4 regions of the Sinorhizobium terangae genome follow, and region 1 is predicted to be linked to each of the others. Evidence: riboswitches for the same ligand, from Rfam matches in the RefSeq annotation. Region 1 holds a riboswitch; each other region holds the start of a gene.

Evidence for each region. Region 1 has a riboswitch for cobalamin ahead of QA637_RS11450 (CbtB domain-containing protein). Riboswitches for the same ligand answer to the same signal wherever they lie in the genome.
Region 2: another riboswitch for cobalamin. It lies ahead of QA637_RS08830 (DUF1636 family protein); the one in region 1 lies ahead of QA637_RS11450 (CbtB domain-containing protein).
Region 3: another riboswitch for cobalamin. It lies ahead of QA637_RS02425 (aromatic ring-hydroxylating oxygenase subunit alpha); the one in region 1 lies ahead of QA637_RS11450 (CbtB domain-containing protein).
Region 4: another riboswitch for cobalamin. It lies ahead of bluB (5,6-dimethylbenzimidazole synthase); the one in region 1 lies ahead of QA637_RS11450 (CbtB domain-containing protein).

What each region holds. Positions count from the first base shown of each region.
Region 1 is NZ_CP121659.1:2,394,921-2,402,026, forward strand. It holds gene QA637_RS11410 (alpha/beta hydrolase) at 1-69, opposite strand, end outside; gene QA637_RS11415 (Lrp/AsnC family transcriptional regulator) at 273-731, opposite strand; gene QA637_RS11420 (cystathionine gamma-synthase family protein) at 853-2,136, shown strand; gene QA637_RS11425 (VOC family protein) at 2,145-2,522, opposite strand; gene QA637_RS11430 (TetR/AcrR family transcriptional regulator) at 2,545-3,123, opposite strand; partial or broken gene QA637_RS11435 (crotonase/enoyl-CoA hydratase family protein) at 3,204-3,994, shown strand; gene QA637_RS11440 (anthrone oxygenase family protein) at 4,007-4,483, opposite strand; gene QA637_RS11445 (TetR/AcrR family transcriptional regulator) at 4,603-5,295, shown strand; cobalamin riboswitch at 5,294-5,560, shown strand; gene QA637_RS11450 (CbtB domain-containing protein) at 5,604-5,780, shown strand; gene QA637_RS11455 (CbtA family protein) at 6,098-6,886, shown strand.
Region 2 is NZ_CP121659.1:1,865,661-1,872,766, reverse strand. It holds gene QA637_RS08835 (SLC13 family permease) at 1-1,464, shown strand, start outside; cobalamin riboswitch at 1,788-2,000, shown strand; gene QA637_RS08830 (DUF1636 family protein) at 2,109-2,519, shown strand; gene QA637_RS08825 (ABC transporter ATP-binding protein) at 2,539-3,438, shown strand; gene QA637_RS08820 (ABC transporter substrate-binding protein) at 3,435-4,385, shown strand; gene QA637_RS08815 (FecCD family ABC transporter permease) at 4,688-5,692, shown strand; gene QA637_RS08810 (RBBP9/YdeN family alpha/beta hydrolase) at 5,723-6,280, opposite strand; gene QA637_RS08805 (Lrp/AsnC family transcriptional regulator) at 6,393-6,857, shown strand; gene QA637_RS08800 (DUF924 family protein) at 7,059-7,106, shown strand, end outside.
Region 3 is NZ_CP121659.1:518,549-525,654, reverse strand. It holds gene QA637_RS02440 (BA14K family protein) at 1-348, opposite strand, end outside; gene QA637_RS02435 (glycoside hydrolase family 25 protein) at 643-1,707, shown strand; gene QA637_RS02430 (FAD-binding oxidoreductase) at 1,720-2,814, opposite strand; gene QA637_RS02425 (aromatic ring-hydroxylating oxygenase subunit alpha) at 2,811-4,055, opposite strand; cobalamin riboswitch at 4,164-4,364, opposite strand; gene QA637_RS02420 (DUF6656 family protein) at 4,676-5,275, shown strand; gene QA637_RS02415 (L-threonylcarbamoyladenylate synthase) at 5,480-6,454, shown strand; gene QA637_RS02410 (FAD-binding oxidoreductase) at 6,484-7,106, shown strand, end outside.
Region 4 is NZ_CP121659.1:1,647,788-1,654,893, reverse strand. It holds gene QA637_RS07825 (NAD+ synthase) at 1-113, shown strand, start outside; gene QA637_RS07820 (TolB family protein) at 116-940, shown strand; gene QA637_RS07815 (LacI family DNA-binding transcriptional regulator) at 965-1,987, opposite strand; gene QA637_RS07810 (phytanoyl-CoA dioxygenase family protein) at 2,086-3,279, shown strand; gene QA637_RS07805 (SDR family oxidoreductase) at 3,352-4,173, shown strand; cobalamin riboswitch at 4,256-4,468, shown strand; gene bluB (5,6-dimethylbenzimidazole synthase) at 4,513-5,211, shown strand; gene QA637_RS07795 (DUF2865 domain-containing protein) at 5,268-6,395, opposite strand; gene QA637_RS07790 (acyl-homoserine-lactone synthase) at 6,582-7,106, opposite strand, start outside.

The DNA.
Region 1 (7,106 bases):
ATCCCAGAAGCTTGCGGGATGGCTTGAGAGCTCCGGCCTCGACATGTCCGTCCGTTGAAGGTGTTCCATGCGACCCTCCACTCTACAGGCACTATCACCGGAATGTCCGGCGCGGGCGACACGCGCAGGGAGCAATGTCGCCTCGCACTCTCTTGCAGTCAATTGTTGCGCACGAGCATTTTGCAGTCAGGTGGAATCACCTGACGTCGCACAAATGCGGCAAAAACAAACACTTAGCGCGGCGGCGCGAACGCACGTAAGCGCATCCCGCTCTAAATGCGCCGCTCCTTGATCGTGTTCATCACAAAGCTCGTCTCGATCGAGGCGACACATTTCAACCGGGCGATCTTTTCCTTGATGAAGCGCTCATACTGTTCGAGGCCGGCGCTCATAACCTTCAGCACATAGTCACGCGAGCCTGTGACAAGGTGGCATTCGAGCACCTCGTCCCAGCCGCGGATGGCCTCCTCGAACATCACGATCTCGTCCTCATGCTGACGGCTGAGCCGCACTGTCGCGATCGCCGTCATCGTCCAGCCTTCAATCGCCGGATCGACGAGCGCTGTGTAACCGCGGATGACGCCGCTTTCCTCCAACCGTCGCAGGCGCCTGAGACAGGGCGAAGCCGACAGCCCAACCCTCTCGGCGAGTTCGTTGTTGGTAATCCTGGCGTCGGCCAGCAATTCCTTCAAAATCCGGCGATCCATTTCATCGGCAATTTTCTGCGTCATATCTCTTCGGCTCCGGCAAATATTTGCTCCCATCAAAGCGAAGTGATCGCAAATAGCAAGGATCGGTCCAAGCGTCTGATATAATTTGGCAGTTAGTCGAGTTCCTTCGAGGAGAAAAGCCATGACCGCGCCCCATCCTTCCAAGACCCACATCGGCAACCACAAGCTGCACCCCGAAACCCTCATGCTGAACTATGGTTACGATCCGGAACTCTCGGAGGGCGCAGTCAAGCCGCCGGTATTTCTGACGTCCACGTTCGTTTTCCGCTCGGCCGAGGAAGGCCGCGACTTCTTCGATTTCGTTTCGGGGCGGCGCGAACCGCCGGCGGGCGTTGGCGCAGGGCTCGTCTATTCGCGCTTCAATCATCCAAACAGCGAAATCGTTGAGGACCGGCTGACTGTCTTTGAGCGGGCCGAAAGCGGCGCCGTCTTCTCGTCCGGCATGGCGGCAATCGCGACGACGCTGCTCGCCTTCGTGCGCCCGGGTGACTCCATCCTGCATTCGCAACCGCTTTACGGCGGCACCGAAACGCTGCTCGCCAAGACCTTCCTCAATCTCAACGTCTCGGCGGTCGGTTTTGCCGATGGGATCGACGAGGCAGCCGTCAGGACAGCGGCAGAAGAGGCGATGACAAAGGGACGCGTCGCCGTCATCCTCGTCGAGACGCCCGCCAACCCCACCAACAGCCTCGTCGATATCGCCATGATACGCCGCGTTGCCGACACGATCGGCGAAAAACAGGGGCATCGGCCGATCGTCGTTTGCGACAACACGCTGCTCGGCCCGGTCTTCCAGCACCCGATCGACCACGGTGCCGACCTCTCTCTTTACTCGCTGACCAAATATATCGGCGGCCATTCCGATCTCATCGCCGGTGCGGTGCTTGGGCCGAAGGACATCATAAAGCAGATCAAGGCGCTGCGCGGCGCGATCGGCACTCAGCTTGATCCGCACTCATGCTGGATGCTCGGCCGCTCGCTGGAAACGCTTGCTGTTCGCATGCACAAGGCGAACGACAATGCCCGCATCGTCGCCGAGTTCCTGCGTGACCATCCGAAGGTCGAGCGGATCCATTACCTCCCCTTCCACGACGAGGCCTCACCTGTCGGGCGCGTCTTTGCCGCCCAGTCGACCGGCGCCGGCTCGACCTTCTCCTTCGACATCGCCGGCGGCCAGGATGCCGCGTTCCGCTTCCTGAACGCGCTGCAGATCTTCAAGCTCGCCGTCAGCCTCGGCGGCACGGAATCGCTTGCAAGCCATCCAGCCGCGATGACGCATTCGGGCGTGCCGATCGAAGTGCGCCAGCGGATCGGCGTGCTCGAGTCGACTATCCGCCTGTCGATCGGCATCGAGCATCCCGACGACCTTGTGGCCGACGTCGCCAACGCCCTGACGACCGTGTGAATGTTCGCCTAGGCGGGGCGCGATTTGAGCTCCGCTGAATGCGAAAGGATATTGACGATGTTGCCGAACGGGTCGCGTAGAAAGAACCGCCGCACACCCCAAGGCTCATCGGTGATATCGTAGACGATCTCCGTACCGGCGTGCTTCGCGCTCCGATAGACCTCGTCCACGTCATCCACTTCGATCGAGAGCGCCGGCACCGGCGTTCCCGAGCCGCCTTCGATGGCGAAGCTCACCTGCGGCATGGCGGAGCCGCCCTTCGCTGCGAAGGTGAGGATCCAGCCATGATCCATCACCACCTCGAGACCGAGCAGATCGGCATAAAAAGCGCGCGCACGCGGCGGATCGGATGTCTGAAAATTGGGCACGATGCGTCGGACTGCCATGCTCTCCTCCATTTGGCCGGCGTCACCGGTTGGACAGCGCGCTTCTGATCAGCGATGCCGCCGCCATTCCCGCTGCCTCCATATAGCTCGGATCGCGATGGAGCAAAACGACGGCAAAGCTGCCGTCGAGGAGCAGTAGAACCTGACGCGCAAGTACGCCTGCGCCGTCTATCCCCTCCACTTCGAGGCTCTGGCGTAGCCAGTTCTCGAATTTCTTCTTATGCGCTGCCCCGATGCGCATCGCGGGATGCCCCGGCATATTCGCCAGTTCGGCGGAGGTGCGCAGGAAGCCGCAGCCCTTCCATTTCGGGTGTCGGGCGGCGCGGGCGAGGTTGCGAAAGATACCCTCCACCTTTGTCGCCACATCGCCCTCGGTCTCGGCAAACCATTTCTGGAAGAGCGTGAGGTTCGGCTGATCGCGGCCGTCGAGATAGGCAGCAATCAGATCGTCCTTGCTGTCGAAATGATAATAGAGCGTGCGCTTCGTCACGCCGGCTGCTTCCGCCAGCGCCTCGACGCTGACGGCGCGGATGCCCTCCGCATAGAAAAGCTTGGCTGCGGCGGAAACAATACGGTCGCGGGTGGAGGAAGAGGCTGTCATGGTCATGTATACCGACTAGTGAATATACATCTGTTTATCGCTCGCCTAGCCTGCTTCCGTCAACGCCACGGGAGATCGCCATGTCCGATACAGTGCTTTTCGACGTCACCGACGGCGTCGCGCTGCTCACCCTCAACCGGCCGGATAAACTGAACGCCTTGAACTACGAATTAGTAGACCGGCTCCTTTCCCTCCTCGACCTGATCGAAGTCGACGACACCGTCCAGGCGGTCATCCTCACTGGCGCCGGAGAGAGCGCCTTTTCAGCCGGCGGCGATATCCACGAGTTTTCCCGCAGCGTGGCGCAGGGCGTAAATGCAGCCGTTCGCGATTTCGTGCGGCGCGGACAAAGGCTCACCGCCCGGCTGGAAGGCTTGCCGAAGCCCGTCATTGCGGCCGTCAACGGCCTTGCCTATGGCGCCGGCTGCGAGATCACCGAAGCCGTCCATCTCGCGATCGCCAGCGAGCGCGCACGCTTTGCCAAGCCGGAGATCAAGCTTGCCATGCCCCCAACCTTCGCGGTACCCAGCGCCTGCCGCGCCTCGCCGGCCGCAAGCGCGCGCTCGAACTGCTTCTCACCGGAGACGAATTTTCCGCGAGCCAGGCGCTCGAACTGGGACTTGTCAACAAGATCGTGCCGCACGAAGACCTCATCGCTTCCGCCCGAGCCTTGGCTCTCCGCATCACACGACACTCGCCCCTTGCGGTGGCGGCGATCATCACCGCGGTCACGCGCGGCCTCAACATGACGATCGGCGAAGGCCTGCTGAACGAGAGCGAACAATTCGGGCGCATGGTGCCGAGCCATGATCTCACCGAGGGGCTGCTAGCCTGGAAAGAACGGCGAGAGGCGCATTACACCGGACGCTGACTCCTTGGAGAGCTAGCTCCGCGCGAAGCCTAGCACGAACAGTGCCAGCGCTCCGATCGAGGCGAATGTCCGGACGTGGTTCCACCAGACCCAATCCGTCAGGTACCGCTTCTGCCAGATCTCTTGAGCGGCCTCCCCTGAGGCTGCCGCAAGCGCATCGTTCAACGGCACATTGAAGACGATCGTCACCAGCAACGTTCCGACGACATAGACAAGGCCGCCGGCCGCAAGCAGCCAGCTACCCTGCCCTCCAGTAAAGAAGGCAGCGCCGACGAGAATCAGCCCGAGAAGTGCCGTTCCCATGAAAGTCGTGAGAAAGAGCGGATTCTGGATCACATCGTTGATGGCGTTCATCGCGGCAATCCCTTGCTCGGGCGGCAACCGCGACAGGGCCTGCATGATGCAGACCGAGAAGATGAAGAACAGACCGGCCATCAGGCCGGAACCGATGACGGCGGCGAAAGCCAAAGCGGGAATCAGGGCAAGCATTGCACAACACTCCAGGTATCGGCTGCAGCCGGAACATCGCAGATGTGAGCAGTCCTCACATTTGCAAATGTGATAAATCCTCGTATTTTGCCAGTCAAGCTAGAATGTGAGCGATACTCATGATTGAAGAGCAAACTCCGGGCGTGGGGCCAACGGAAGAGCAACCAGGCCTTCGCCGCACGCCGAGCCAGAAGCGCAGCCGCGAGCGCGTCGAGCATATCCTCTCCTGCGCCACCAGGCTGATCGAGAAAAAAGGCAGCGACGCCATGCGCATGAGCGAGGTCGCGGAGATGGCCGGCATCTCCATCGGCTCACTCTACCAGTATTTTCCCGACAAGGCGGCGATCGTGAGCACCCTTGCCGAACGCTACAATGCCGCCAGCCGGGACTGTATCGCGAACGAGTTCGCCAAAATCACCACGCTCGCCGAATTGCGCAGCGCCTTTTCGGTGCTCTTCGACACCTACTACGATATGTTTCTCGCCGAGCCGGTGATGCGCGACATCTGGTCGGCGATGCAGGCGGACAAGACCCTGCGCGAAATCGAACTCGCCGAAAGCCGGGCAAATGGACGCTTGCTTGCCGAAACCTGGGCAAGGGTTCAGCCGGAAACGCCACGCAAAAGAATCGAAGATGCCGCCTTCCTCATCATGCATCTTGGTGAATGCACGATGCGGCTCGCAGTCTCGGTCGACAATCCCCAGGGCGACCGCATCGTCGCGGCCTATAAGCACATGATCCTTCGTGAATTTGTCGCGGATGCAACGGGAGAAGCCGCAAGTTCAATTGACATCGCCCGCGACCGATCCTAATCATCGGGGATCGATTGGTTCTCGGAAAGCGAACGCGTTCCGGGAGTAAACGGGAACGTGACGGATGGACCCAACCTGGGCATCTTAATCACGGCCGACCCCGCGACTGTAGAACGGCGTGAATTTGCCATTCCGGAGCGATCCGGAAGAAGCCACTGGGAAAGACCGCGAGAGGGCGGTTCGATCCTGGGAAGGCGAGGCAAATCCTTGGTGCAAACCACCTGACGCCGTGAGCCAGGAAACCTGCCAAGCGATGCGGGCACAGTGCCCAACCCGGGAAAGGTCCCAACGCCATCACGGAGGTTGTCATGGCTACGTCTACAGCTTCGAGCATTTCGCTCTCCCTTAACGATCGTCTGGTCGCGGGCATCTCCGCCCTGTTGATCGGCGCCTTCCTCGTCTTCGGTGCAGGCCTCGCGAATTCGGCCGTTCTGCACGATACGGCGCACGACACCCGCCATTCCTACGGCTTCCCCTGCCACTGATCGATGCCATGGAACGCACTACAGCGCCGCGCGTCTTTTCGGACGCGCAAAGGACGCTGTAGCACTTTGAATTGCTGCATGTTTTTATCCTTAAATCGGCTACGATTTAAGGAAACGTGCAGCAGGCGTTCCATCTCGAACAAGAGCGGATCGCTTCTCCGGCGTATAGCACGCGAGCGCATTTGCCGTTGGGCATGCGCTCCGGCGTGCTTCGTCGGCGTTTTGCATCCATGGAAACCGGAAATGGCGCCAGCTGTGGCGTTTGTGCGGCGTTCGCGCTTCGGAGTAGCCACGTGCCGGATTGAGGAATATCGACAATGATCGTCAAGACACTTCTGGCCGCGATCGTGGCCGGGCTGATTGCCGGCGTCTTCATGACCGCCGCACAGGAAATGCGCGTCGTGCCGCTGATCCTGCACGCCGAAGAATACGAGGGCGAAGCGCCGGCAGCGGATCAGCCGGCAACGCAGGAGCCTGCAGCCGCGGGCCACGACCAGCATTCGTCGCTGAACAGCACTTCGCCGCTGGGCGCGCTTGCTTCCGCGCTCTCGCCGGTCACGCCGGCCTATGCGCATGAGCATGAGGGCGATCACGAGGAAGGCGGCATCATGTTCGGCCTGAGCCGTTTCTCCGGCACGCTTCTCGCCAATCTCGTGACGGGCGCCGGATTTTCTCTGCTGCTTGCCGGCGTCAGCCTTGTGATCGGCTCTCCGATCACGCTCGCGAACGGGGCGGCCTGGGGCGCTTTCGGATGGCTTGCCGTCCACCTGCTGCCGGCGATCGGCCTTCCGCCCGAACTACCGGGCTTCCCCGCGGCCGAACTCGGCGACCGGCAGGTCTGGTGGGCCGCGACGGTGCTGTTTTCGGCGGTTGGCCTCTACCTGCTGGCGCTGCGCCCTGAACTGGTCGCCAAGATCGCGGGTCTCGTGCTCATTGCCGCACCGCAGGTCTACGGCGCACCGCAGCCGCTCGACATCTCCAGCAACGTACCCGCCGTCCTCGGCGCCGAGTTCGCCGTCGCCGCGCTCGCGACCACGCTTGCCTTCTGGCTCGTGCTAGGGGTGGTTTCCGGCTTCATCAACGACCGGTTCGTCAAGGCGCATTAATCACATTCTGATCGTTGCTGCCCCTCTCCTCGGGTTTAACCCGAGGACTAGCCCTCTCCCCGCTCGCGGAAGAGGAGACGACCATAGATCCGTCTCCACTTGCGGCAACGTCTTGAGTTAGAAAAGACGCCGCCGCACCCACCTTGCCGCCCACGGTCGCACGCGGGGAGAGGCACGAGGGCGGCGCCACGCGCGTCCTTCTCGCCCGTCAAAACGGGGA
Region 2 (7,106 bases), 530 kb from region 1:
GCCTTCATCAAGAATATCGGCGCGCTGGCGATCATGATCCCGGTCGCTTTCCAGTTCGCCCGGCGGTCGGGCGTCCAGCCCTCGGTCTTCCTGATGCCGATGGCCTTCGGTTCGCTGATCGGCGGGCTGATGACCCAGGTCGGCACCTCGCCCAATGTGGTCGTGTCGAGGATGCGGCAGGACCTGACCGGCGAGAGCTTCAGCATGTTCGACTTTACCCCGGTCGGCGCCTCGCTGGCCGTGGTCGGCGCGGTGTTCCTGCTTTTCGCCTATCGCCTGGTGCCGGAGCGCAAAAGCCAGCAGGTTTCCGTCAACCAGGCGATCGAGATCACCGACTATACCTCTGAAGCGGTCGTAGCGAACGGTTCGCCGATGATCGGCAAGCCGCTCGGCAACCTCGTCAAACTCGGCGACGGCGGTGCGGTCGTCCTCGCCATCTTCCGCCGCGGCACGCATCTGGCGCCGCTGCCGGACGCCATCATCGAGGCCGACGATATCCTGCTGCTCGAAGGCGGGCCGGCGGCGCTCGACCGTATCGTCTCCCAGGCGAAGCTCAAGATTTCCGGCGACAGGTCGCCCACGGCCAACAACGGCAAGACGCCGGCCGACATCGAGGCGATCGAGGCGGTGATCGCCAGCGGCTCTCCGCTCATCGGCATGTCTGCGCAGCGGCTTGCGCTCTTCAACAATCACAACATCAACCTGCTTGCCGTCAGCCGCCAGGGCGAGCGGCTGAAGCAGCGACTCGGCAGCATCCGGCTGCGGGCCGGCGACATTGTCGTGCTGCAGGGGACACGGCGCGACCTGCCGCCGTTCCTGCAGGAATTCGGCTGCCTGCCGCTCGCCCAGCGGGAAATCCTGCTCGGTACCATCCGACGCGCGACGGTGCCGCTGCTCGTTCTCGCAGCCGCCATGGGGGCAACGGCGATCGGAGTCGTGCCTGTGCCGGTCGCCTTCTTCGCGGCGGCGCTCGCCATGGTGATCTTCCGCGTCATCCCGCTGCGCGACGTCTACCGTGCGGTCGACGGGCCGATCCTCGTCATGCTGGCGGCGCTGATCCCGGTCAGCGACACGTTGCGCACCACCGGTGGGTCGGACCTTATCGCCGGCTGGCTGAGCGGCATCGCTGCCGGCCTGCCGCCCGCGGGCGCACTTGCGCTCATCCTCATCGCCGCAATGGCGGTCACGCCCTTCCTCAACAATGCCGCCACGGTGCTCGTCATGGCACCGATCGCCGCGAGTTTTGCCGCGGCGCTCGGCTACAAGCCGGATGCCTTTCTGATGGCGGTGGCGATCGGCGCAGGCTCAGATTTCCTCACCCCGATCGGCCACCAGTGCAACACGCTGGTCATGGGGCCGGGCGGCTACCGCTTCAGCGACTACCCGCGCCTCGGTCTGCCGCTTTCGATCGTCATTGTGCTCGTCGCCGTGCCGATGCTGATGTGGGTCTGGCCGCTGCGCTGAGCGCATTGACGATACCGGGACCGCGCCGGGTCCTTCAGACAGTTCCTTATGTACCAGTTGGCGATCTCGCCACCTGCGCCTCGTTTCCCACCTGACTGCAAAATGCTCTAGCGCTGGGAATGCTCTGGTGCGTCGGCTGTCCTCTGCGAAGGCGTGCGTTGCTCGGTTCACAGTCAATGACAACGGCAAATTAACGCCCATGGCGAATTTTCTGTCTTGTGCGATGTTATGTTATTAAGTAACAGAACGGCTAGCCTCAACGGGATACCACCCATGATATGTCCTTTCGCCATCCATCCCCGGTTGCCTCGCGCCGCGATTCGTGCCACCAAGGCGGCGATGGTGCTGCTTTCCTGACCCGGAAGCGGCTGAAAAGGGAACACGGTGAGGACGACCCAGGAGGGGCCGAAACCGTGGCTGCCCCCGCAACTGTGAGCGGAAAGCGCATTCACACCATGTCACTGGCGAAAAGCCGGGAAGACGTGGATGCGCGGCGACCCGCGAGCCAGGAGACCTGCCATCGAACCGATCAACCACAACGGACGGGGTGTTCCGATGGAAAAGAACTGGCTTCTGCTTGGCGGGCAACCGTCTCCTTGCATCTTCGCCATTTTCTCTCCGGCCCAGCCCGGCGGAGACAAGCCATGGCGAATTCAGACTTCCGACAGCACAAGATAACTCTCTGCACCGATTGCCGCTTCCCCGGGGGCCCATGCCGTCCCGGCACCGAGCTGCTCGCTCAGTTGAACCACAGCGTTTCCGCGCTTGGCCGGCCGCTCGACCGGGATTTTTCGATCGCCGGCACAGTTGCGATGGCGGCCTGCACGCGGCCTTGCACCATCGCCTTCCAGGCGACCGCCAGGGCGACCTATCTCTTCGGCGACATCTCGCCGGAGGAAGACATCGACGATCTTGTCAGCTTCGCCGCCGCCTATGCCGAAGGCCAGGCGTTTGACCCCTTTCCGCGTCCCGCCTTGAGCCTGACGGGCAAGGGCCTTGCGCGCATTCCGGCGGCAGTCCTCGTTTCCGAGGAGACGGCGGGGTGGCTGCAGTGAGTGCGGGGAGGGCATTTTCATGAGCGATGAATTCAGTAGTTTGCAGCGAAAAGCGGGCGAAGAATCGCTTCATGCTTTTCTTCAGACCGGCGCGGGCGCCAGCCTCAGCGTCGAAAAACTGGAGTGGGGGCCGCGCCCCGGCCTTCGGCTTGTCCGCGATATCGGCTTTTCGATCGCGCCTGGCAGCCGACTCGCGATTATCGGCCCGAACGGCGCCGGCAAGACCTCGCTCTTGCGCTGCCTCTACCGCGCGGTTGAACCGACTGCCGGCCGTATCGGGATCGACGGCGTGAACCTCTGGGCGATGAGTGCGCGCGAGGCGGCAAGAACGATTGCCGTTGTCTTGCAGGAAATGCCGGGCGATTTCCCTTTCAGCGTCCGTGACGTCGTGATGATGGGGCGGATCCCGCGCCGGGAGGGGATCAGCGGCTGGAGCGATCGCGACCGTGAGCGGGTGGCGCAAGCGCTCGAGCATCTCGACCTTACCCATCTCGCGCCCCGCCAATTCGCCACGCTTTCGGGCGGCGAGAAGCAGCGGGTGCTCATTGCCCGGGCGCTTGCCCAGGAACCGAAGATCATCATCCTCGACGAGCCGACCAACCACCTCGACATCCGCCATCAGCTCGAAATTCTCGACCTGTTGCAGACGCTGAAGCTGACAATCGTTACGACGCTGCACGACATCAATCTCGCGGCCGAATTCGCGACCGATGTCGCGATCCTGACAGAGGGGCGGCTTGCCGCCTTCGGCCCGCCGGAGACCGTATTGAAGCCCGCGGCGCTTTCGGCCGCCTTCGGCGTCCATGCCACCGCGCATGGCGATGCCGCGGGCCATGTTTCCCGCTTTTCCTTCGCGCTCTCGCAGCCCGACGCAATGCCCGTCGCGCGATCTTCCCGTTCCACAGGAGCCATCCGATGAACAAACTTCTTTTCGCCGCCGGCGTGCTTGTCCTCGCCGCCGTGCCTGCGCTCGCTCATCCCGTCACCGTCAAGAGCTGCAACCGCGAGGTCGCTTTCGACGCGGCGCCGCAGCGTGCGGTCTCCAACGACGTCAATCTCACGGAGATGATGCTGGCCTTGAAGCTGCAGGATCGCATGGTCGGTTACACCGGCGTTTCCGGCTGGAAGACGCTGGACGAGCGTCTGCGCGAGGGTATCAGGGAGCTGCCGGAGCTTGCGGAAAAATATCCGACGAAGGAGGTGCTGCTGAACGCCGACGCCGATTTTTACTTCGCCGGCTGGAACTACGGCATGAAGGTTGGCGGCGACGTGACACCGGAGACGCTCGCGCCCTTTGGCATCAAGGTCTACGAACTCACAGAAAGCTGCGTCCACATCATGGCGAAGGGCAAGCCGACGATGGAGGACATGTTTGTCGACCTCCTGAACCTCGGCCGCATCTTCGGCGTCGAGGACAGGGCGGAAGCGCTGGTTGCCGGCTATCGCGGCGAGCTCGCCGAGATCACGGCCAGGATCAAGGGCGCCGAGCGGCGGCCGGCGCGTGTCTTCGTCTACGATTCCGGCGAGGAAAAGCCCTTCACCTCCGGGCGTTACGGCATCCCGACCGCGATGATCGAGGCAGCCGGCGGCGTCAACATCATGGACGACGTCGAGAAGAGCTGGACGGAGATCTCCTGGGAGCCGGTGATCGACCGCAATCCGGAAGTGGTTGTCATCGTCAACTACGGCGAGGTGACCGCGGAGCAGAAGATCGCCTTCATGAAAAACAATCGGGCCTTCAAGAACGTGGACGCGGTGAAAAACGACCGCTTCGTCGTGCTCGACTATGTCGAGGCGACGCCGGGCCCTCGCAATATCGAGGCGATCCGTCGGCTGGCGGAGAGTTTTCATGCCGAGGCGATGTGAGGGGCCGTGGCGTGTGCAAAAACCAGCCTCAATCGCTGGACGGTTCTCGGCGGCGCGATCTCACTCAGCCAGGGCCCCAGCTTGGCTCATTTCTGCGCTCGTCACAGGAACCTAGCAGCGCCGCGTCGGTGGCGCGGGGAAGATCCTGGCAGCTCATTGAGCGCGCACCGTTATTTACGGAGAGCGACAGACGATGCAATCGCATGAAGAAGGGCTGGCAACCCTATGATTCTCAACGATGATGCCGCATCTGGCTGCATCATCCTCTCCACTCCGAGATACCCGTAAAAGCTCCAACCGACGTGAAAACCGCACTCTTCATCCTCGCGGCGCTGCTTCTGCTCTGCCTGACCGTCACCGCCGGCGTTTCGCTTGGTTCGGCGCCGATCCCGGTCGAGACCGTCTGGTCGATTATTGCTTCCAAGATCGTGCCGGGCAGCGTCGAGGTGCTATGGTCGACCGGCCGCGAAAGCATCGTCTGGGATGTGCGTCTGCCGCGGGTGGCGCTCGCCGGGCTCGTTGGCGCCGGGCTTGCCGTCACCGGCGCAGTACTGCAATCGGTGACGCGTAATCCGCTTGCCGACCCGCATCTGCTCGGAGTTTCGGCCGGCGGGGCGCTCGGCGCGATCGTCGCGCTGCTCCACACCGGCCTTATCCTCGGCCTCGCGACGGTCCCATTGTTCGCCTTCGGCGGCGCGCTCGGCGCCACGGCACTGGTGGCGCTCGTCACCCGCGTACTCGGCACCGGTGCCGATCGCCTCGTGCTTTCCGGGGTCGCGGTCGCCTTCACGCTCACGGCGGCCGGCAATCTCCTGATTTTTCTCGGCGATCCGCGTGCCGTTCACACCGTCATCTTTTGGATGCTCGGCGGTCTCGGCCTCGCGCAGTGGCCGCATCTCGTCTATCCGGCGCTGGCGCTCGCCGTCTGCCTTGGCTGGCTCACCATCCGGGCGCGCGAGATCAACGCGCTTGCCATGGGCGACGAGACGGCGATGACGCTCGGCATTCCGGTGCGCCGCTTCCGCCTGATGCTTTTCGTCGTCACCGCGCTGCTTACCGGCGTCATGGTGGCATTCTCCGGCGCGATCGGCTTCGTCGGGCTGATGATCCCCCATTTCGTCCGCCTCTTCGCCGGCAGCGACAATGTCCGCGTCGTCCCGCTGTCGGCCTTTGCCAGCGCACTTACCCTGATCATTGCCGACCTCGTTTCCCGCGTCGTCATGGCGCCCGAGGACATGCCGATCGGCGTCGTCACCGGCCTTGCCGGCGGCCTCGCTTTCATCGCCATCCTCAAGCGGCAGGGGTAAGGTGCGTTGTCAGCGTAGGAGGTTGGTTTCTCACATCTTCGGCGGCGCCATCTTCGCGGATTCCGTGGCAAACGACGTCAGCAGGCCAAAGCCCTCCGTCCAGTTACCCAGCCCGCTTTCACCATTGATGTGGCCGCATGCGCCGATTTCGGCGAGGCGACTTTGCCATTGGCGGGCGCGGAGGCGGGCGTAGTCGAGGCTGCCGTAGGGGTCGTCGGCGCTGGCGACGATGAGGGAGGGGAAACGAAGCGCTTCCGTCGGCGGGTTCGCGAAGCTCTTCGCCTCGTTGGGGAAGGCGGCTCCTTGCGGATCGGGGACCGCCACGAGGAATGCGCCGGTGACCGGCAGCGCGGAAACCTGCTGCCAGTGCGCGACGAGGAGGCAGGCGAGGCTGTGCGCCACGAGGATCGGCGGCTTAGGCGCCGCGGCGACCGAGCGCTCCAGCGCGGAAATCCAGTCTGTTAGATCAGGCTTTTCCCAGTTCGTTGGCTGGAAGCGCTCCATTCGCGGATCTTCTTTCTCCCAGAGCGTCTGCCAGTGGGCCTCGCCGGAGCCGCCGATCCCCGGCAGGATGATGATGCTCGTCATGATTTCTCCTATGGTTGTGCAGAGCGAGGATGACGGCTTTCCTTTTCGGCGGGAATGCAGAACTATCGGAAAACAGCTCCGATTTCCGATGAATTGAAGGCCGGTTATCACTTTGGAAAATCATCGCATCCTCGATCCAACCGACATCGCCATCCTCGAAACGCTGCAGGAGGACGGGCGCATCGCGATCTCGGAACTCGGGCGCCGGGTGGGTCTCTCCCAGCCGGCAACGTCCGAGCGCGTCAGGCGGCTGGAAGAGCGCGGCTTCATTCTCGGCTACGGCGCCCGCGTCGATGCCGTTGCGCTCGGACTGGGCATGATGGCGGTCATCCGGCTGCGCACGACGCATGAAAACATCCGGCCCTGTCTCAAGCAGTTTGCCGAGATGCCGCACATCGTGGAAGTGCTGCGGCTCACCGGGGAGGATTGTTTTCTGCTGAAGGTGCTCGTTCCGTCGCCTGGAGAACTGGAAACGATTGTCGACTCGATCGCGAGATTCGGGGCGGTGACGACCTCGCTGGTGCTGCGCGCGGAGCCGCCGAAACCCATCGGGCGACCGCTGCTCCAGCGGCGCTGAGCCGAGAGTGCGCAGGTCGGGCCATAGGAACGCTCCAGCCGTGCGTCACGGCTAGAATGACATGATGGAGGAGTCGTTGGGCAATGAAGCCACTGTGCCTCCGGCAATTCTTCGCCTTCGATCGGAACGACCGTTGCCGACCGACTGTGGAAACAGCATGATCAACTCCTATCTGATGCCGGAGTTCACGAGAGGCGCTGAATGACTGACGAGATCGCGATCTGCACGCCGGAAGAGGTCCTGAAATTT
Region 3 (7,106 bases), 1.9 Mb from region 1:
CGCGTAGCACCATTCGACGTGCCTGTTGCCGTAGCGAGCAACCGGCGGGCGGGCGATCGGTGGACGGACGATCGGCCCACCGATAATCACGCCAGTGCCGAAGGCCCCTCCCGGGTACCACCAGCCATCGTGATAGCGATAGCCGGGACGATAGTAACGATAGCCGCGATAGCCGTTGTAATAATAGCGGTCACCGTAGCGATAATATCCGCGCGGCCGATATTGAACGTCGGTTACATTGCTCTCAGCTTCGATCCTTGAAGGCGTGGGTGTGAACGCCTGCGACGGTGCGGCGGACGTCCCCAGCAACAAGGCTGCGAACGCCGCCGAGAGCCACTTGCCAGTCATTGTCTTCATGGTTTCCTCCATGACCGAAAGCCGGAAATCAACGGCGTGTTGAACGCATAAGTAGCGGGTCTTGTTCCCTATTTCTGGAACATGCAGCCGGCGATTGCGCCTTTGCCACTGGAGCAAGGGTCGAAAGATGAACCGTGCCGGCCACCTGCAACATCACAATCCTGAGCCGAACTTACGCATGACGCTTCTGCCGCAGGTCTGTGTACAGGAGCGATCGTTTCGCGCAGGATCGACACGGGGCTGAGATTTACGACCTTTTAACGCTAGTGTCGGCAATCTCAGTGGATGGAAAAGCGGGGACTCTCGATCTCGGGGACGATCTTGCGCCTGGCGGCCCTTCTGGGTCTGACCTTCGCGGCGGCGAATGTTCACGCGCGTGATCTCGAACCCTGGAAGCAGCGGCAGAACGCCATCATCGTCGATGCCTATGAGATGAACAGCATCGACTGGGAAGCGCTGCTGAAGGACAAGCGCATCGCCGGGTTCATCGCCAAAGCCTCCGACGGCCTGCCCGAGAGCTTCTCCTGCACCGGAGACCATGGCGGCGACACGGTCGCCCATTGCAAGACGATGTGGCGGAAGTACGCCGTCAGCCGCGAGCTCTACCAGACGCGCCGAATGATCGCGCGCGCGTACGGCCTGCTCTGGGGCGCCTATCATTTGGCCCGGCCCGGCAATCCTGTCGATCAGGCCAATCATTTCCTCGACTACGCCAATCCGCGCGACGACGAGGTGATGGTCCTCGACATAGAGGGGATCGACCCGGAAAAATACATGTCGCTGGAAGACGCGGCCATCTTCGCCGGGCATATCAAGGCCCGCACCGGCCGCTATCCGATCCTTTACACCAATCACATCACCGCGAAATACATCGCCGCCAACCGCTACAAGCACCGGCTGCTGTCGCGTCTTCCGCTCTGGTACGCCCGCTACAAGCCGGACATCCGCAAGGTTTTTCCGATGGGGAACTGGGACGGCTATGCCCTCTGGCAATTCTCCTCGTCGCACAATTGCGGCAAGCGGCGCTGCCCCTACCGTGTGCCCGGCACGCTTGACGACATCGACGTGAATGTCGCGGCGATGCCGGCGTCCGCGCTGAGGGCCGTCTGGCCGCAAGGCGCCCTTCTGCCCGAGAAACCGCCGGTGTTGACCGTGGTCGCGGCGGCGACGCGCGGGACAGCGCCGACGGCCAGCGCCAGGGCGGTAGCTTCCCTCGAGCGGCCTGCCTTGCTCGTCAGCCGCGCGACGGCCGAGAGCAAGTCGGGCAGCGGCGTCGACAGGACCGTTACCGGCTCGATCGCGGTCAGAGCTGCCGAAGTGCACCTGCCCGATCAGACCGAGCGGCGCTGACAGACCCGCCCGTCACGCCTCGATCTGGACGTCACCAATCGGCCGAGAGCAGCAGGCAAGGATGTAGCCCTCTTCGATCTCGTCATCGAGAATGCCGCCATTGTGGTTCATCTCGACATCGCCGGCGACCTTCATCACGCGACATGTGCCGCAGATGCCGCCCTCGCAGGCCGCACCGATCCGGACGCCGTTGGCGCGGGCGGCCTGCAGGATCGTCTGGCCAGGCACCACCGTCACGTCCTTGCCGCTCATGGTAAAGGTCACCCGAGCCGCCTCCGCCGAAACCCCCGCCCCGGCGCGCACCGCAAGCTCCTCTGCCGCGGGTGCGGCGGCTGGCTGGAAGCTCTCCTCGTGATAGCGCGCCATATCGAAGCCAGCACCCTTCAGCATCTCCCTGACGCCGCGCATGAAGGGCTCAGGCCCGCAGCAAAACACCGTCCTCTCCAGGAAGTCCGGCGCGAGCAGAGGCAATTTTGTCGCATCTATGCGACCGCGTAGCCCATGCCAGCCATGGCGCGCCTCATGGCCTTCGACGAGAAAACCAAGATTGAACCGCCGCATCTGGCGGGCGAGAACCTCCAGCTCGGAACGAAACAGGAGGTCCTCCGGCCTACGCGCGCAGGAAATGAAGGTGATGTCCGTGTCCGGCGCGCAGTCCGCCATCCAGCGCGTCATCGACATCATCGGCGTGACACCCGAGCCGGCCGAGATAAACAGGTATTTATCCCCCGGATGGCGAACGAAGCTGAAATCGCCGAGCGGCCCGAGCGCCTTCAGCCTCGTGCCCGGCTTCAGATTGTCGAACATCCAGCGCGTGCCGGTGCTGTCCGGCTGCGCCTTGACGGTGACGGCAACCGAGAGCGGGCGGGACGGAGAGGATGACAGCGTGTAGGTGCGCATCACCGGTTCCTCGCCGACGGGCAGTTCCAGCGTGACGAACTGCCCCGGCAGGTAGCGGAACCAGGCCGGCTTGTCCGAGCGGAAGGTGAAGGTCATCACGTCCGCAGTCTCGACCACGGCCGATATGCATTCGAGCAGATGCTGCCGATCGATCCACGGATGAAGCTCATCGAAATGGCGGAAGGAAGAGCCCATTTCCATGGTCATGCCACCCGCGAAAGAGGAGCGACGTCGCCTTGCAGGCGGTTCTGCATGAAATTGCAGTACCATTCGACGAACTGCATGACGCCGCCCTCGTGCTCGGCCGAATAGGGGCCGGGCTCATAGGCCGGCGAGCGGATGCCGAAGGCGTTTTCCTCGACGATCTGGCGATCCTGGTCGTTGGTCTCGGTCCAAACGTGGGTAAGGTCCTCGATGGTGTAATCGACGCCCTCGACGGCGTCCTTGCTGACAAGCCATTTGGTGGTGACCTGCGTCAGTTCCGGTCCAAGCGGCAGCACGCGGAAGGTGATCGCGTGATCGCCGAGCACATGGTTCCAGGTCGTCGGGTAGTGGAAGAGCAAGAGCGTGCCGATCCCGCGCTCGTTGACGCCGGTCGAAAGCGGTTTGCGAACGGCCGCTTGTCCGGACATGGTGTAGCTCTCCGCCCCGTTGATCAGCGGCATCCGCGTCATCCGGAATTGGCCGGTTGGTGCAATCCTGAAGCTGCTCGGAAGGCCTGCCGCCTCGCACCTTTCCCAATGGGCGCCGATCTCCGGGTCGTTCATGGCACCCTGGACGCCCGTCACCGTCGGGGCCTCCGGGTAGGTACGGCAAAGCTCCGGATGGTTGGCGGCGCAATGATAGCACTCGCGGTTGTTCTCCCAGACAAGCTTCCAATTGCCCTTCTCGACGATCGTGCTCTCATAGGCGACCTTGGTCTCCCCGAGTCTATGCGGCGCGAGATAGCCGGCAACCGTCTCCCGGAACGGCTGGAAATCCATCGGCTCGTCGGCGAGGCTGATGAAGATATAGCCGCCAACCGTTTCGCAATGGACCGGCTTCAGGCTGTGCTGAGCCGGATCGAACCCTTCGGGCATCTGCCGCGCGAAAAGCAGCTTGCCGTCCAATTCGTAGGTCCACTGGTGATAGGGACAGACGAGCTTGGCCGATGAACCCTTGTGCTGCGTGCACACGCGCGAGCCGCGGTGGCGGCAGGAATTGTGAAGCGCCCGGATCGTTCCCTGCCGGTCGCGGACGATGACGATCGGATAGTCGCCGACCTGAACGGTAAAGTAGTTGCCGGCTTTCGGAATTTCACAGTCGTGACCGATGAAGAGCCAGTCCTTGTACCAGATGTGCTCGAGGTCCTGCCGGTAATATTCCGGGTCGGTGTAGAAGGCCCGGTCGAGGCTATAGCCCTCACGACGGTTTATGAGCCGGCGCAGCATATCGTTCTGAATGTCCATGTCCTGTCCTCGTTCATCAGTTCGCAGAGGCAGGACAGGAACCAACGCCGACAATGATGCCGGCGCGTCAAAGGCTCCGATCCGGCTGCCCGCCGCAACCAGTTACGGTCGATTTTTCGTCCCAAGGCTGGTTTCCGGGCTCTGGAGTGGCCCCTAAAGGGACCCGCCCGGCGCCTTCCCGGACACACCGTCCAGTGGCCTTTTGCCGTGGCTTTCGCTCCACCACCGTTGCGGGGGCAGCGCCGGGATCTGACCGGCTTCCCAATTCTCCGCCCTCCCTGGAGCGGCACCTTGAGTGTCCATATCTAAGCGCGCCCAGCATCTTTTCATTTGCCGATTGACGACATCGGCTCCCGGAAAGACGACACGATATCCGCTCATCGATCCTAAATTTGGGGATTGATATTATTTATTATAAACAATGTGATAGCGGAAAATGTAAGCAACTGATGATTTTTTCGGCAGCGTCATCCCGGGCACGAATTTGACTGGCCATTTTACGACACACCTTCGAAGCGGATACCATCGACAAAATGTGTTGAAAAATCATCTGTTAACCCTGAAGGACTAGCATTCGGGGAGATCAACTCGCTTCGCGGACAAGGATGGCGCCGGCGCGGATGGCTAGACTGAGATATTATGATACCGGCACGAGAGCCGTGATCCCCGCACCAAAGGCCACACCCCACGCGGAGTTCCTGCGGACCGGACGGATCGACCGCCGACGGCACTGGATGGCCGAGCAGCGGCGTTACCTGACGCATGAGGAGGTTGCGGAGCAAACCGGGCGGAAGCTTTCGGCGGCCGGGGAGACTACCCACAAGCGGATCAACGCTTTCCATTCTTCGATCCAATTCCCGAAGATGGTCTTTCACCGCACCCTGCCGAACAGTCCGCATCTCGGCTACTGCCATGTGACCGCCGCGAAAACGCACCTCGAGCGTTCGCACGACGTCACCTGGGCCTTCTATTTCGCGAACTTCTTCTCCGATCTCGGTGACGAGACGCATTTTTTCGATCGGATACAGAGGGGTTATTCGCGCATGTACTTCGCCGTCGCCATCGAGCCCGGCGGTGACGAAGGGCAGATGGTCATCAACCGCAATGTGCGGGGCAACGGATTGATCTTCCGAACGCAGGATCCGAAGATAGCACTGAAGAACGTCCTGATGCTGGGCGCACGGGACGACGCACTGCGCAAGATCATTCGCAGCCTTTGACCGACACGGTCGGCATTGCTCTTATGCATGTCGCTGTCCCAAAACCGCTGCACATTTTTGGGCGACGTGCGCTTCTTGTTTTCATACATGTCGTCATCCCAAAACCGCTGCGCACTTTTGGGTGACGTGCCTTGGCGAAGAAAATCGTTCTGTTTTTCCGGCACGTCCGTTAAAGGAGGCGACGGAAAGGCAAACGGAACCGTCATGGCCGAAATCATCGATACACGCACAGAACCGGCCCGGGCGATCGAGCACGCCTGCGTCGTTCTTTCCGAGGGCGAGCCGGTCGCGATCCCGACGGAGACGGTCTATGGGCTTGCGGCGGACGCGACAAACCCCGAAGCGATCAGCCGCATTTACGAGATGAAGGGCCGGCCCCGTTTCAATCCATTGATCTGCCACGTCTCGGATATGGCGATGGCCGAGGCGCATGTGACGTTCGACCCGATTTCGCGCCAGCTTGCGGACGCCTTCTGGCCGGGTCCTCTAACCCTTATCCTGCCGCAACGGCCGGAGAGCACCGTCCACGCGCTCGCTTCCGCCGGGCTCAATACGCTCGGCATCCGCATGCCTGCTGGCTTTTCACGGCAGGTGATCGCTCGCTTCGGACGCCCGCTTGCGGCGCCGAGTGCCAACACCTCCGGCAAGATCAGCCCCACCAGCGCAGCCCATGTTCAGGCCGACCTCGGTTCCAAGCTGAAGCTCATCCTCGATGCCGGCCCGGCTGGAATCGGGCTTGAGTCCACAATCATCAAGGTTGAAGGCGGCACACTGCGGCTCCTGAGACCCGGCGGGTTGGACGCCGGCGAGATCGAGAAGCTCACAGGGTGCGAGGTCGTGCGGCCGGACAGCGCCGGCGCGACGATCGAGGCGCCCGGCATGCTTGCGTCACATTACGCTCCGGGAGCGACCGTAAGATTGAATGCCGAGGATGTCCGGGCGGGAGAGGCGTTGATCCGCTTCGGCGGCAGGCCGCTTCCCGGCGAGGGCGAAGCGACGATCGTGCTGGACTTGAGCCCCGGCGGCAATCTTCGCGAGGCGGCCGCCAACCTTTTCGACTACATGAAGCAGGCGGATGCGAGCGGTGCTCGAACGATCGCCTTCGGCCGCGTGCCGGAAGAAGGCCTCGGAGAGGCAATCATCGACCGCCTGCAGCGGGCAGCGGCGCCCAGGGGCTGAACAATTCGCCGAAAAACGAAGGAGCGATCATGACGACCATACTTTCTCCCGAACTGATCGCCTCTTTCATCGACATCGTCGGCAGCGGCCACGCGCTCAGCAGTCCGGCGGAGACCGCGCCTTATCTCGTCGAATCACGCGGGCTCCATCACGGCACCACGCCGCTCGTGCTCAGGCCAGGCTCCGTCGAGGAGGTCTCGCGCATCATGCGCCTGGCAAGCCAGACCCGTACCGCGATTGTCCCGCAGGGCGGCAATACCGGACATGTGGCCGGCCAGATCCCGCGCGAAGGAAAAGCCGACATGGTTCTTTCGCTCGAGCGGCTGAACCGCATCCGCGACGTCGATCCCGTCGGCAATGTCATCGTGGCCGATGCCGGCTGTATCCTTGCCGATGTCCAGAAGGCGGCGGACGATGCCGGACGCCTCTTCCCGCTGTCGCTCGGCTCCGAAGGCTCCGCCCGGATCGGCGGCAATCTCTCGACCAATGCCGGCGGCACGGCCGTGCTCGCCTACGGCAATATGCGCCAGCTCTGCCTGGGGCTGGAGGTCGTGCTGCCGACCGGCGAAATCTGGGACGGATTACGCCGATTGAAGAAGGACAACACGGGCTACGACCTTCGAGACCTGTTCATCGGCGCGGAAGGAACGCT
Region 4 (7,106 bases), 750 kb from region 1:
ACATCGCCGAATACAAGCGCCGCCAGTCAGCCCCGGGCGTGAAAATCACCAAGAAGAACTTCGGTCGCGACCGGCGCTATCCGATTACTAATCGTTTCCGTGACAGGGGATAGCAATGCGCAGTTCGGTGGAGATCTTCGACATCGGCAGTGGCGAGGCTCGCATCGTCTGGCAGACAGAGCGACTGGTCGAGGCGCCGAACTGGTCGCCGGATGGACGCTATCTGGTGATCAACGGTGATGGCCGGCTTTATCGTCTCGCGCTTGACGGCTCCGAACCCGTTGAGATCGACACCGGCTTTGCCCGCCAATGCAACAACGACCACGGCATTTCACCGGATGGTCAGACGCTCGTCATCAGCGACAAGAGCGAATTCGGCAAGTCGGCGATCTACGTCCTGCCGATCGAGGGCGGGGTGCCCCGTTTGGTGACGCCGAATCTGCCGTCCTACTGGCACGGCTGGTCGCCGGACGGGCGGACACTTGCCTACTGCGGTATCCGCGATCAGGTCTTCGACATCTACACGATCCCGACCGAAGGCGGCGAGGAGCGTCGCCTGACCCACGGCGAAGGGCGCAATGACGGGCCGGACTGGTCGCCGGATGGGCACTGGATCTATTTCAATTCCAGCCGCACCGGCCGCATGCAGATCTGGCGGGTTCGCCCCGACGGCAGCGATGTGCAACGCATCACCGACAGCCCTTATGGCGACTGGTTTCCGCATCCCTCACCGGATGGCCGGCACCTGCTGGTGCTCTCCTATGACGGCGACGTCTTCGACCACCCGCGTGATCTTGACGTCAGGCTTCGCCTCATGGATCCGGAAGGCGGCAATGCGCGCGTGCTGTTCGAGCTCTTCGGCGGGCAGGGGACGATGAATGTTCCAAGCTGGTCGCCGACCCGCGAGGCATTTGCGTTCGTGCGGTATCAGCCTGAGTGATTCCCTCGCAGCATGTACGTCGCCTCAGGCGACCGGCAGATTGTAGGGCGTGATCACCTCGACCGCCGAAAGGCACTGGCCTCCGGAACCGGCGACAGCCGTTCTTCTTCCCATGATGGCGCGAAACGCCGTACGCGCGTCCGTCTTCAAGTCATGATGCAGCACGAAATGCACGCGTCCGTCCCTCAGGAGTTCCAGATTTTCCTGGTCGAGATCATGAGCGACGAAGAGTGAACAAGTCCGGTCGAGCTGATGGAAAGCGGCAAGCACGGCGCGGTTTCCTCCGCCGATCGAATAGGCGGCGTTGATCTCGGGGTGACGCGTCAGCGCATCAAGGGCGAGGACGCCGGTTTCCTCGCTCTTGCCAAAACCCTCGCTGATCTCGACGATACCAATCGAAGGGTAGCGCTCGCGCAATATCCGGCGGAAACCGATCTCCCGCTCCTCTTCTCCGCGGAAGCGGTTGCTTGAGAGCGTGACCAATACGGTCGCCGCCTGACCGGCGAAGCGCTCGCCGATCAGATAGGCGGCGGTCTCGCCGGCCGCGCGGTTGTCGGCCCCTGCATAGGCCGTTCTAGCGGAGTGTGGAAGATCGGTGACGAGCGTCACCACCGCTATGTCCGCGCTTTCGAGCCGCGCCACGGCAGCGGTCACTTCGGGCACATCCGGTGCCTTGAGGACGACGCCATCGGTGCCACGCAGGCGGATCCGGTCGAGCAATTGCGCGATCTCCTGTGCTCGCATCGTTTCTGCCAAATGAAAGCGGCAGCGGAAGATCGTCGGCATGAAGGTCGTCGCTTCATTTTCGAAAGCGCGTCGCACGGCGTCGGTAAAGCGCTCCGGCGCTTCCATCACCACGTCGATCGCATATTTCCGACCCTGGATCTCCATGCCCGCCTGTTGCTTCTCAAGCTCGCGGATCGCCGCCTTGACGCGCGCTACCGTCTGCGGGCGCACCCCCGTCCGATCATTGAGCACCCGGTCGACCGTGGCCGTGCTCACACCTGCCTGAAATGCGATATCCTTGACCAGAAACGGATGTGCCACGAACAAGCCTTGTGATGGTTTTTTGATGGATTCCTGCTCTATCCCAGAAGCGGGCGAGACGTATAGTCGGTACTGTATTTTCTCGAGGAGGAGATCGGATGAAGATCGACAACACGGCGAGGAGGCGCGTCGAACGCGTATGGCTGACGGAGGAATCCTGCAGCATCGAGGCGTTCCGCGCCGAGGTCGAGCGCCGCACCAACCCGATCGACTATCCGCATGCAGCCGATTGCCAAAAGAACATCCTGATCTATGACAGTGCCAGCCTCGTTGCCGATTGCAGGACGGATGACGGTCGGCGCGCAGCTCTGGGGGAGATTTGCGCGGTGCTGGCCGAAGGGCCGGGCGTTGCGGTGTTCAAGCGCGCCTTCACCGACACAAGCATTATCGACGAAGCAAGCCGTGTTTTCGACGAGATCATCGAGGAGCAACACCGCACGAACAGTGGCGGCGGCGACCACTTCGCCAAGCCCGGTGCCAACGACCGCATCTGGAATTCGCTGGAGAAGCATTGCCTGCGCTCTCCCGAAAATTTCGCGGCCTACTACGGCAACGCGGTCATCGCGCTCGTCAGCGAGGCCTGGCTCGGGCCGAACTACCAGATGACGGCGCAGGTCAACCGCGTCAATCCGGGCGGCGCGGCACAGTCGGCGCATCGGGACTATCATCTCGGTTTCCAGACGTCGGCGGTCATCGAGCAATATCCGGCACATGTGCACAAGCTTTCGCCAGTTCTGACGCTGCAGGGCGCCGTTGCCCATTGCGACATGCCGGTCGAAAGCGGGCCGACCTTGTTCCTGCCTTACAGCCAGAGCTATTTGCCCGGCTATCTCGCGCTGAAAAGGCCGGAGTTCAAAGCATATTTCGACGAGAACCACGTCCAGCTTCCGCTTGAGAAGGGCGATGCGGTGTTCTTCAACCCGGCGCTCTTCCATGCGGCGGGCACCAACCGGTCGGCAGACATCAAGCGCGTGGCAAATCTCCTCCAGGTCTCCTCCGCCTTCGGACGGGCGATGGAAACGGTCGATCGCGAGCGGATGTGCGCCATGCTCTATCCGGCCCTGAAGGCTCTTGCAGCGGACGGAAGGCTCTCGGCCGGCGAGATTGCCAATGCGATCGCTTCTTGCGCCGAAGGCTACTCGTTCCCGACCAATCTCGATCGCGACCCGCCGCTGGGCGGCCTGGCACCGAAAACGCAGGCACAGCTGATGCATGAAGCGCTGGCGGCCGATTGGGAAACCAAATCCTTCGTGGAGGCACTGGCCGCGCAGGCGGAGAAAAAGAGAAGCTGAGAAATGCGACGGGGCGATACTCCCGACGCTAAGGAGTGCGGGAGCTTGGAAGCGAAATAGAGGAGGAGTTACATGAGCACGGACTATGGCCGCCTTGATGGCAAGGTCGCTATCGTGACAGGCGGCACACAGGGGCTCGGTGCAACGATCGCGGCGCTCTTTGCCGAACGGGGCGCAACCGGCATCATCATCTGCGGGCGCAACGCTGCCAAAGGCGAGGCAAGAGCAGCCGAGATTGGCAAGGCGACCGGCACCAAGGTGATTTACGTGGCCGCCGATCTCGAGCGGGTCGACGACGCCCGCAAGGTTGTTGCGGCTTGCGACAGGGAATTCGGCCGGGTGGACGCATTGGTCAATGCCGCTGCCATCACCGACCGTGGCACGATCCTCGACACCACGCCGGAACTCTTCGACCGCATGTTCGCGGTCAACGTGCGCGCGCCCTTCTTCCTCATGCAGGAGACGGTGAAGGTAATGCGGCGCGAGAAGATCGAGGGCACGATCGTCAACATTGGCTCGATGTCGGCCAAGGCGGGCCAGCCCTTCATTGCCGCCTATTGCGCCTCGAAAGGCGCCCTGGAGACGCTGACGAAGAACACGGCCTACGCGCTTTTGCGCAACCGTATCCGCGTCAACGGCCTCAATATCGGCTGGATGGCATCGGAGGGGGAGGATCGCATCCAACGCGAATATCACGATGCACCTGCGGACTGGCTGGAGAAGGCCGCAGCCAACCAACCTTTCGGCCGCCTTGTCGATCCGGCCGAGGTGGCGCGCGCCTGCGCCTATCTTTCCTCGGCGGAATCCGGTTTGATGACGGGTTCGGTGATCTGCTTCGACCAATCAATCTGGGGCGCCTACGATGGCTCCCCGCATCCGGCGGCGCCGCTTTGACGCGGCGCCGGTTCTCCATGCCGCGCGGAGGCTTTGGGTGAGGCGAGCCGCTTGGCTCGTCTTGCCTTTCGCCGTCGGCTGTGCCCATATGCGGCCGTCAGGTGCCCGCCACGGCGGGAGAATCGGGAAGCCGGTGCAAATCCGGTACGTGCCCAACGCTGTGATGGGGACGGTCGCGCGAATACAAGTTCTGAATTTTGTTCAGGACATTGCCACTGAATCCTCAAGTGATTTGGGAAGGCGGCGCGGCTGGATGAACCAGAGTCAGAAGACCGGCCTGGCGAGATAGACCGGCCCCGCGCGGACGGCGGGAGGTTGTGCATTGTTGGGGATCGAACGATGCGGCCTGACCCGAGCGGCTGCCTGACGGCGGCTGGAGCCTTTTCGCCGGACGAGCGAGACGCCGTCTACCGCGCCATTGAAACACGCCGCGATGTGCGTGATGAATTCCTTCCCGATCCGCTGCCGGACGAACTCATTACCCGTCTGCTTGGTGCCGCCCATAGCGCGCCATCGGTCGGCTTCATGCAGCCTTGGAACTTCGTGCTCGTTCGTCAAAAGGTGACGCGAGCGAAGGTCTGGGAGGCGTTCGAGCGCGCCAACGAGGAAGCGGCGCTGATGTTTTCCGGCGAGAGACAGGCACAATACCGATCGCTGAAACTTGAAGGCATTCGCAAGGCACCGCTCAGCATTTGCGTCACCTGCGATCGCACGCGCGGTGGCGCGGTCGTGCTGGGACGGACGCACAATCCGCAGATGGATGTCTATTCGACCGTCTGCGCGGTCCAGAACCTCTGGCTCGCCGCACGCGCGGAAGGTGTCGGCGTCGGCTGGGTCAGCATTTTCCACGAGCAGGAGATCAAGTCGATCCTCGGTATTCCCGAGCACATCGAAATCGTCGCCTGGCTCTGCCTTGGGTTTGTCGATCAGCTCTATCAGCAGCCGGAACTCGCCGTGAAGGGATGGCGTCAGCGCCTGCCGCTCGAGGACCTTGTCTTCGAGGAAGCGTGGGGCGTCCCACAGGCAAACAGCATCTGAATTCAATACGATAAGCTCAGTATCTCCACTGCTTTGACAGCATGCGGCAGATGGGCTCAGTTGCCCTGGACCGGCTGGTAACCCGGACCGAGCGGGTGCTTGAGGTCGATCGCGCTTTTTTCTTGCGGCAGGAATGCCGGGCCCACGACACGGACCTTGCTGTTCGCCGGGTCGTAGGGCCTTTCCCGCACCGGCTTTGCTTGTACCGATCCCGCGGCCGGCTTCAGGTCGCCATTGATCGTGATGACCGACGGCTCGCTGCCGGTCGTCGCCTTCCTGCCATTTTCTGTCGCCGCACTAGCCGGGATTCGGCAGCCGCAAACTCCTGGCGCACCGACGCCGCGCGTCCGGTAGGCAAAGGCCGTCGGCAGCTCGGTATAAGGCCTTCCGGTCAAGGCCGAGACCATCTGGTCGCTCTCTTCCGTAGCGAGAACGTGGTAGTAGAGTTCCGTCTGCGCACCGGGGCAGCGTGCCTGACACAGCTCGGCGTCACGGGCAAAGTCCGCGGGCGTTGCATTTGACGAGATCGGGAAAAAGGCCCCGTCGCAGGTGCGGACGCACATTGTCCTGAGGCTGCCCATGGGCTCCTCGTGCAGCAGGGGAAAATCCTGTGTCTCGCTGTCGTCACCCAGCAGCGGATAATCTTCGCTGTCCGGCGAAAGATCCCTGAGGATATTGCGGGGGAGCTCGGCATCATCGACCGCAGCACTCGCGAACTCGTCCTGCTCCTCGACTGGATCGTGGGCATTGGCCTCGTCATGGCAGCCGTTCAGTTCCAGCGCCGCGAGAATGCGCCGGCGCGTGTCGCCCGTGTCGCCAGATATCAACGAGTGGCGGTGCGCCTTGAGCCGTTGAAGGTTGTCCTCCATGCGGGCGATGGTCTCATCCAGCGCCGCGCATGCCTCATCATTGTCACCACCGATGACGACGACACTGCCGGTGCCGCACTCCATCCGGCGTCGCTCGTTCTTCGCCCGGCGGAGCTCGATGTTCTGGCGGGAAACGGCACCCGTGAAATCGCGCAGGTTAGCGGTTGGGTTGACGGCCGTGGAGAGATCAGTGAGCCGTGCATTCAGGCGTTCGCAAACAGTCGAGGCCGACGCACCGTCAGCGCCCGCCAACAGCAGCTGGAGCAGGGCCACCGCCACGGATTTGAAGTTCCGGGATATGACGATCCGGGGCACTGGCTCTCGTCTCTTCTGCCTTGGTGCGCGATCCGTTCTTCAAGGACTTTCGCGACCGCCAACTCCTGTTTATCCATATCATAAGGCGTTGACGTAACAGCGCAACGTCCAGGGAGAGTTTGCGTTAACAGGGCACCGCAGCAAGAGAGAATAGACCGGGCCGCGACGGCGGCCCGGCGAGAAGGATCAGGCGGCCCGTGCTGTTTCGAGCGACATCGGGCGTTCGAGCACGGTGCCCTCGATTGCGGCGACATGCTTCATCGTTTCAAGTAGTTCTCGCGTCACTTCCCACGCGACTGCCACGGCGAAGACGGAGCCGATCCGGTGAGGATCGGCAATGCGCTCGCCGGGGCAACCCATCCGACGGAACATTCTTTCGAGGAAGACGTCGGTGACCGTGACGATATGGCTGACGCCGGAGGCAAGGCCCAGTTCGCCCACGCCACACATGAGTTCCGCAGCGGCGACCGTTACCTGGTTCGACGAGCGATCCTGCGAGATATCCGGATCGATGCAGAAGCGGCTCGATTCCCACACGGAAGCGCTACGGATCTCGGGATTGTCGCCGAGCAGAATCGGAAACGTATCGTCCAGCATGTTCGGCCCAAGCGTCGGCAGCAGCCGCAGCGATCCGCGTAGCTTTCCGGTATCCGGTGCGTACGACATTACATAAAGGGGGTTCGCCTTGTCGTAATGGTCGATTTCCCACTC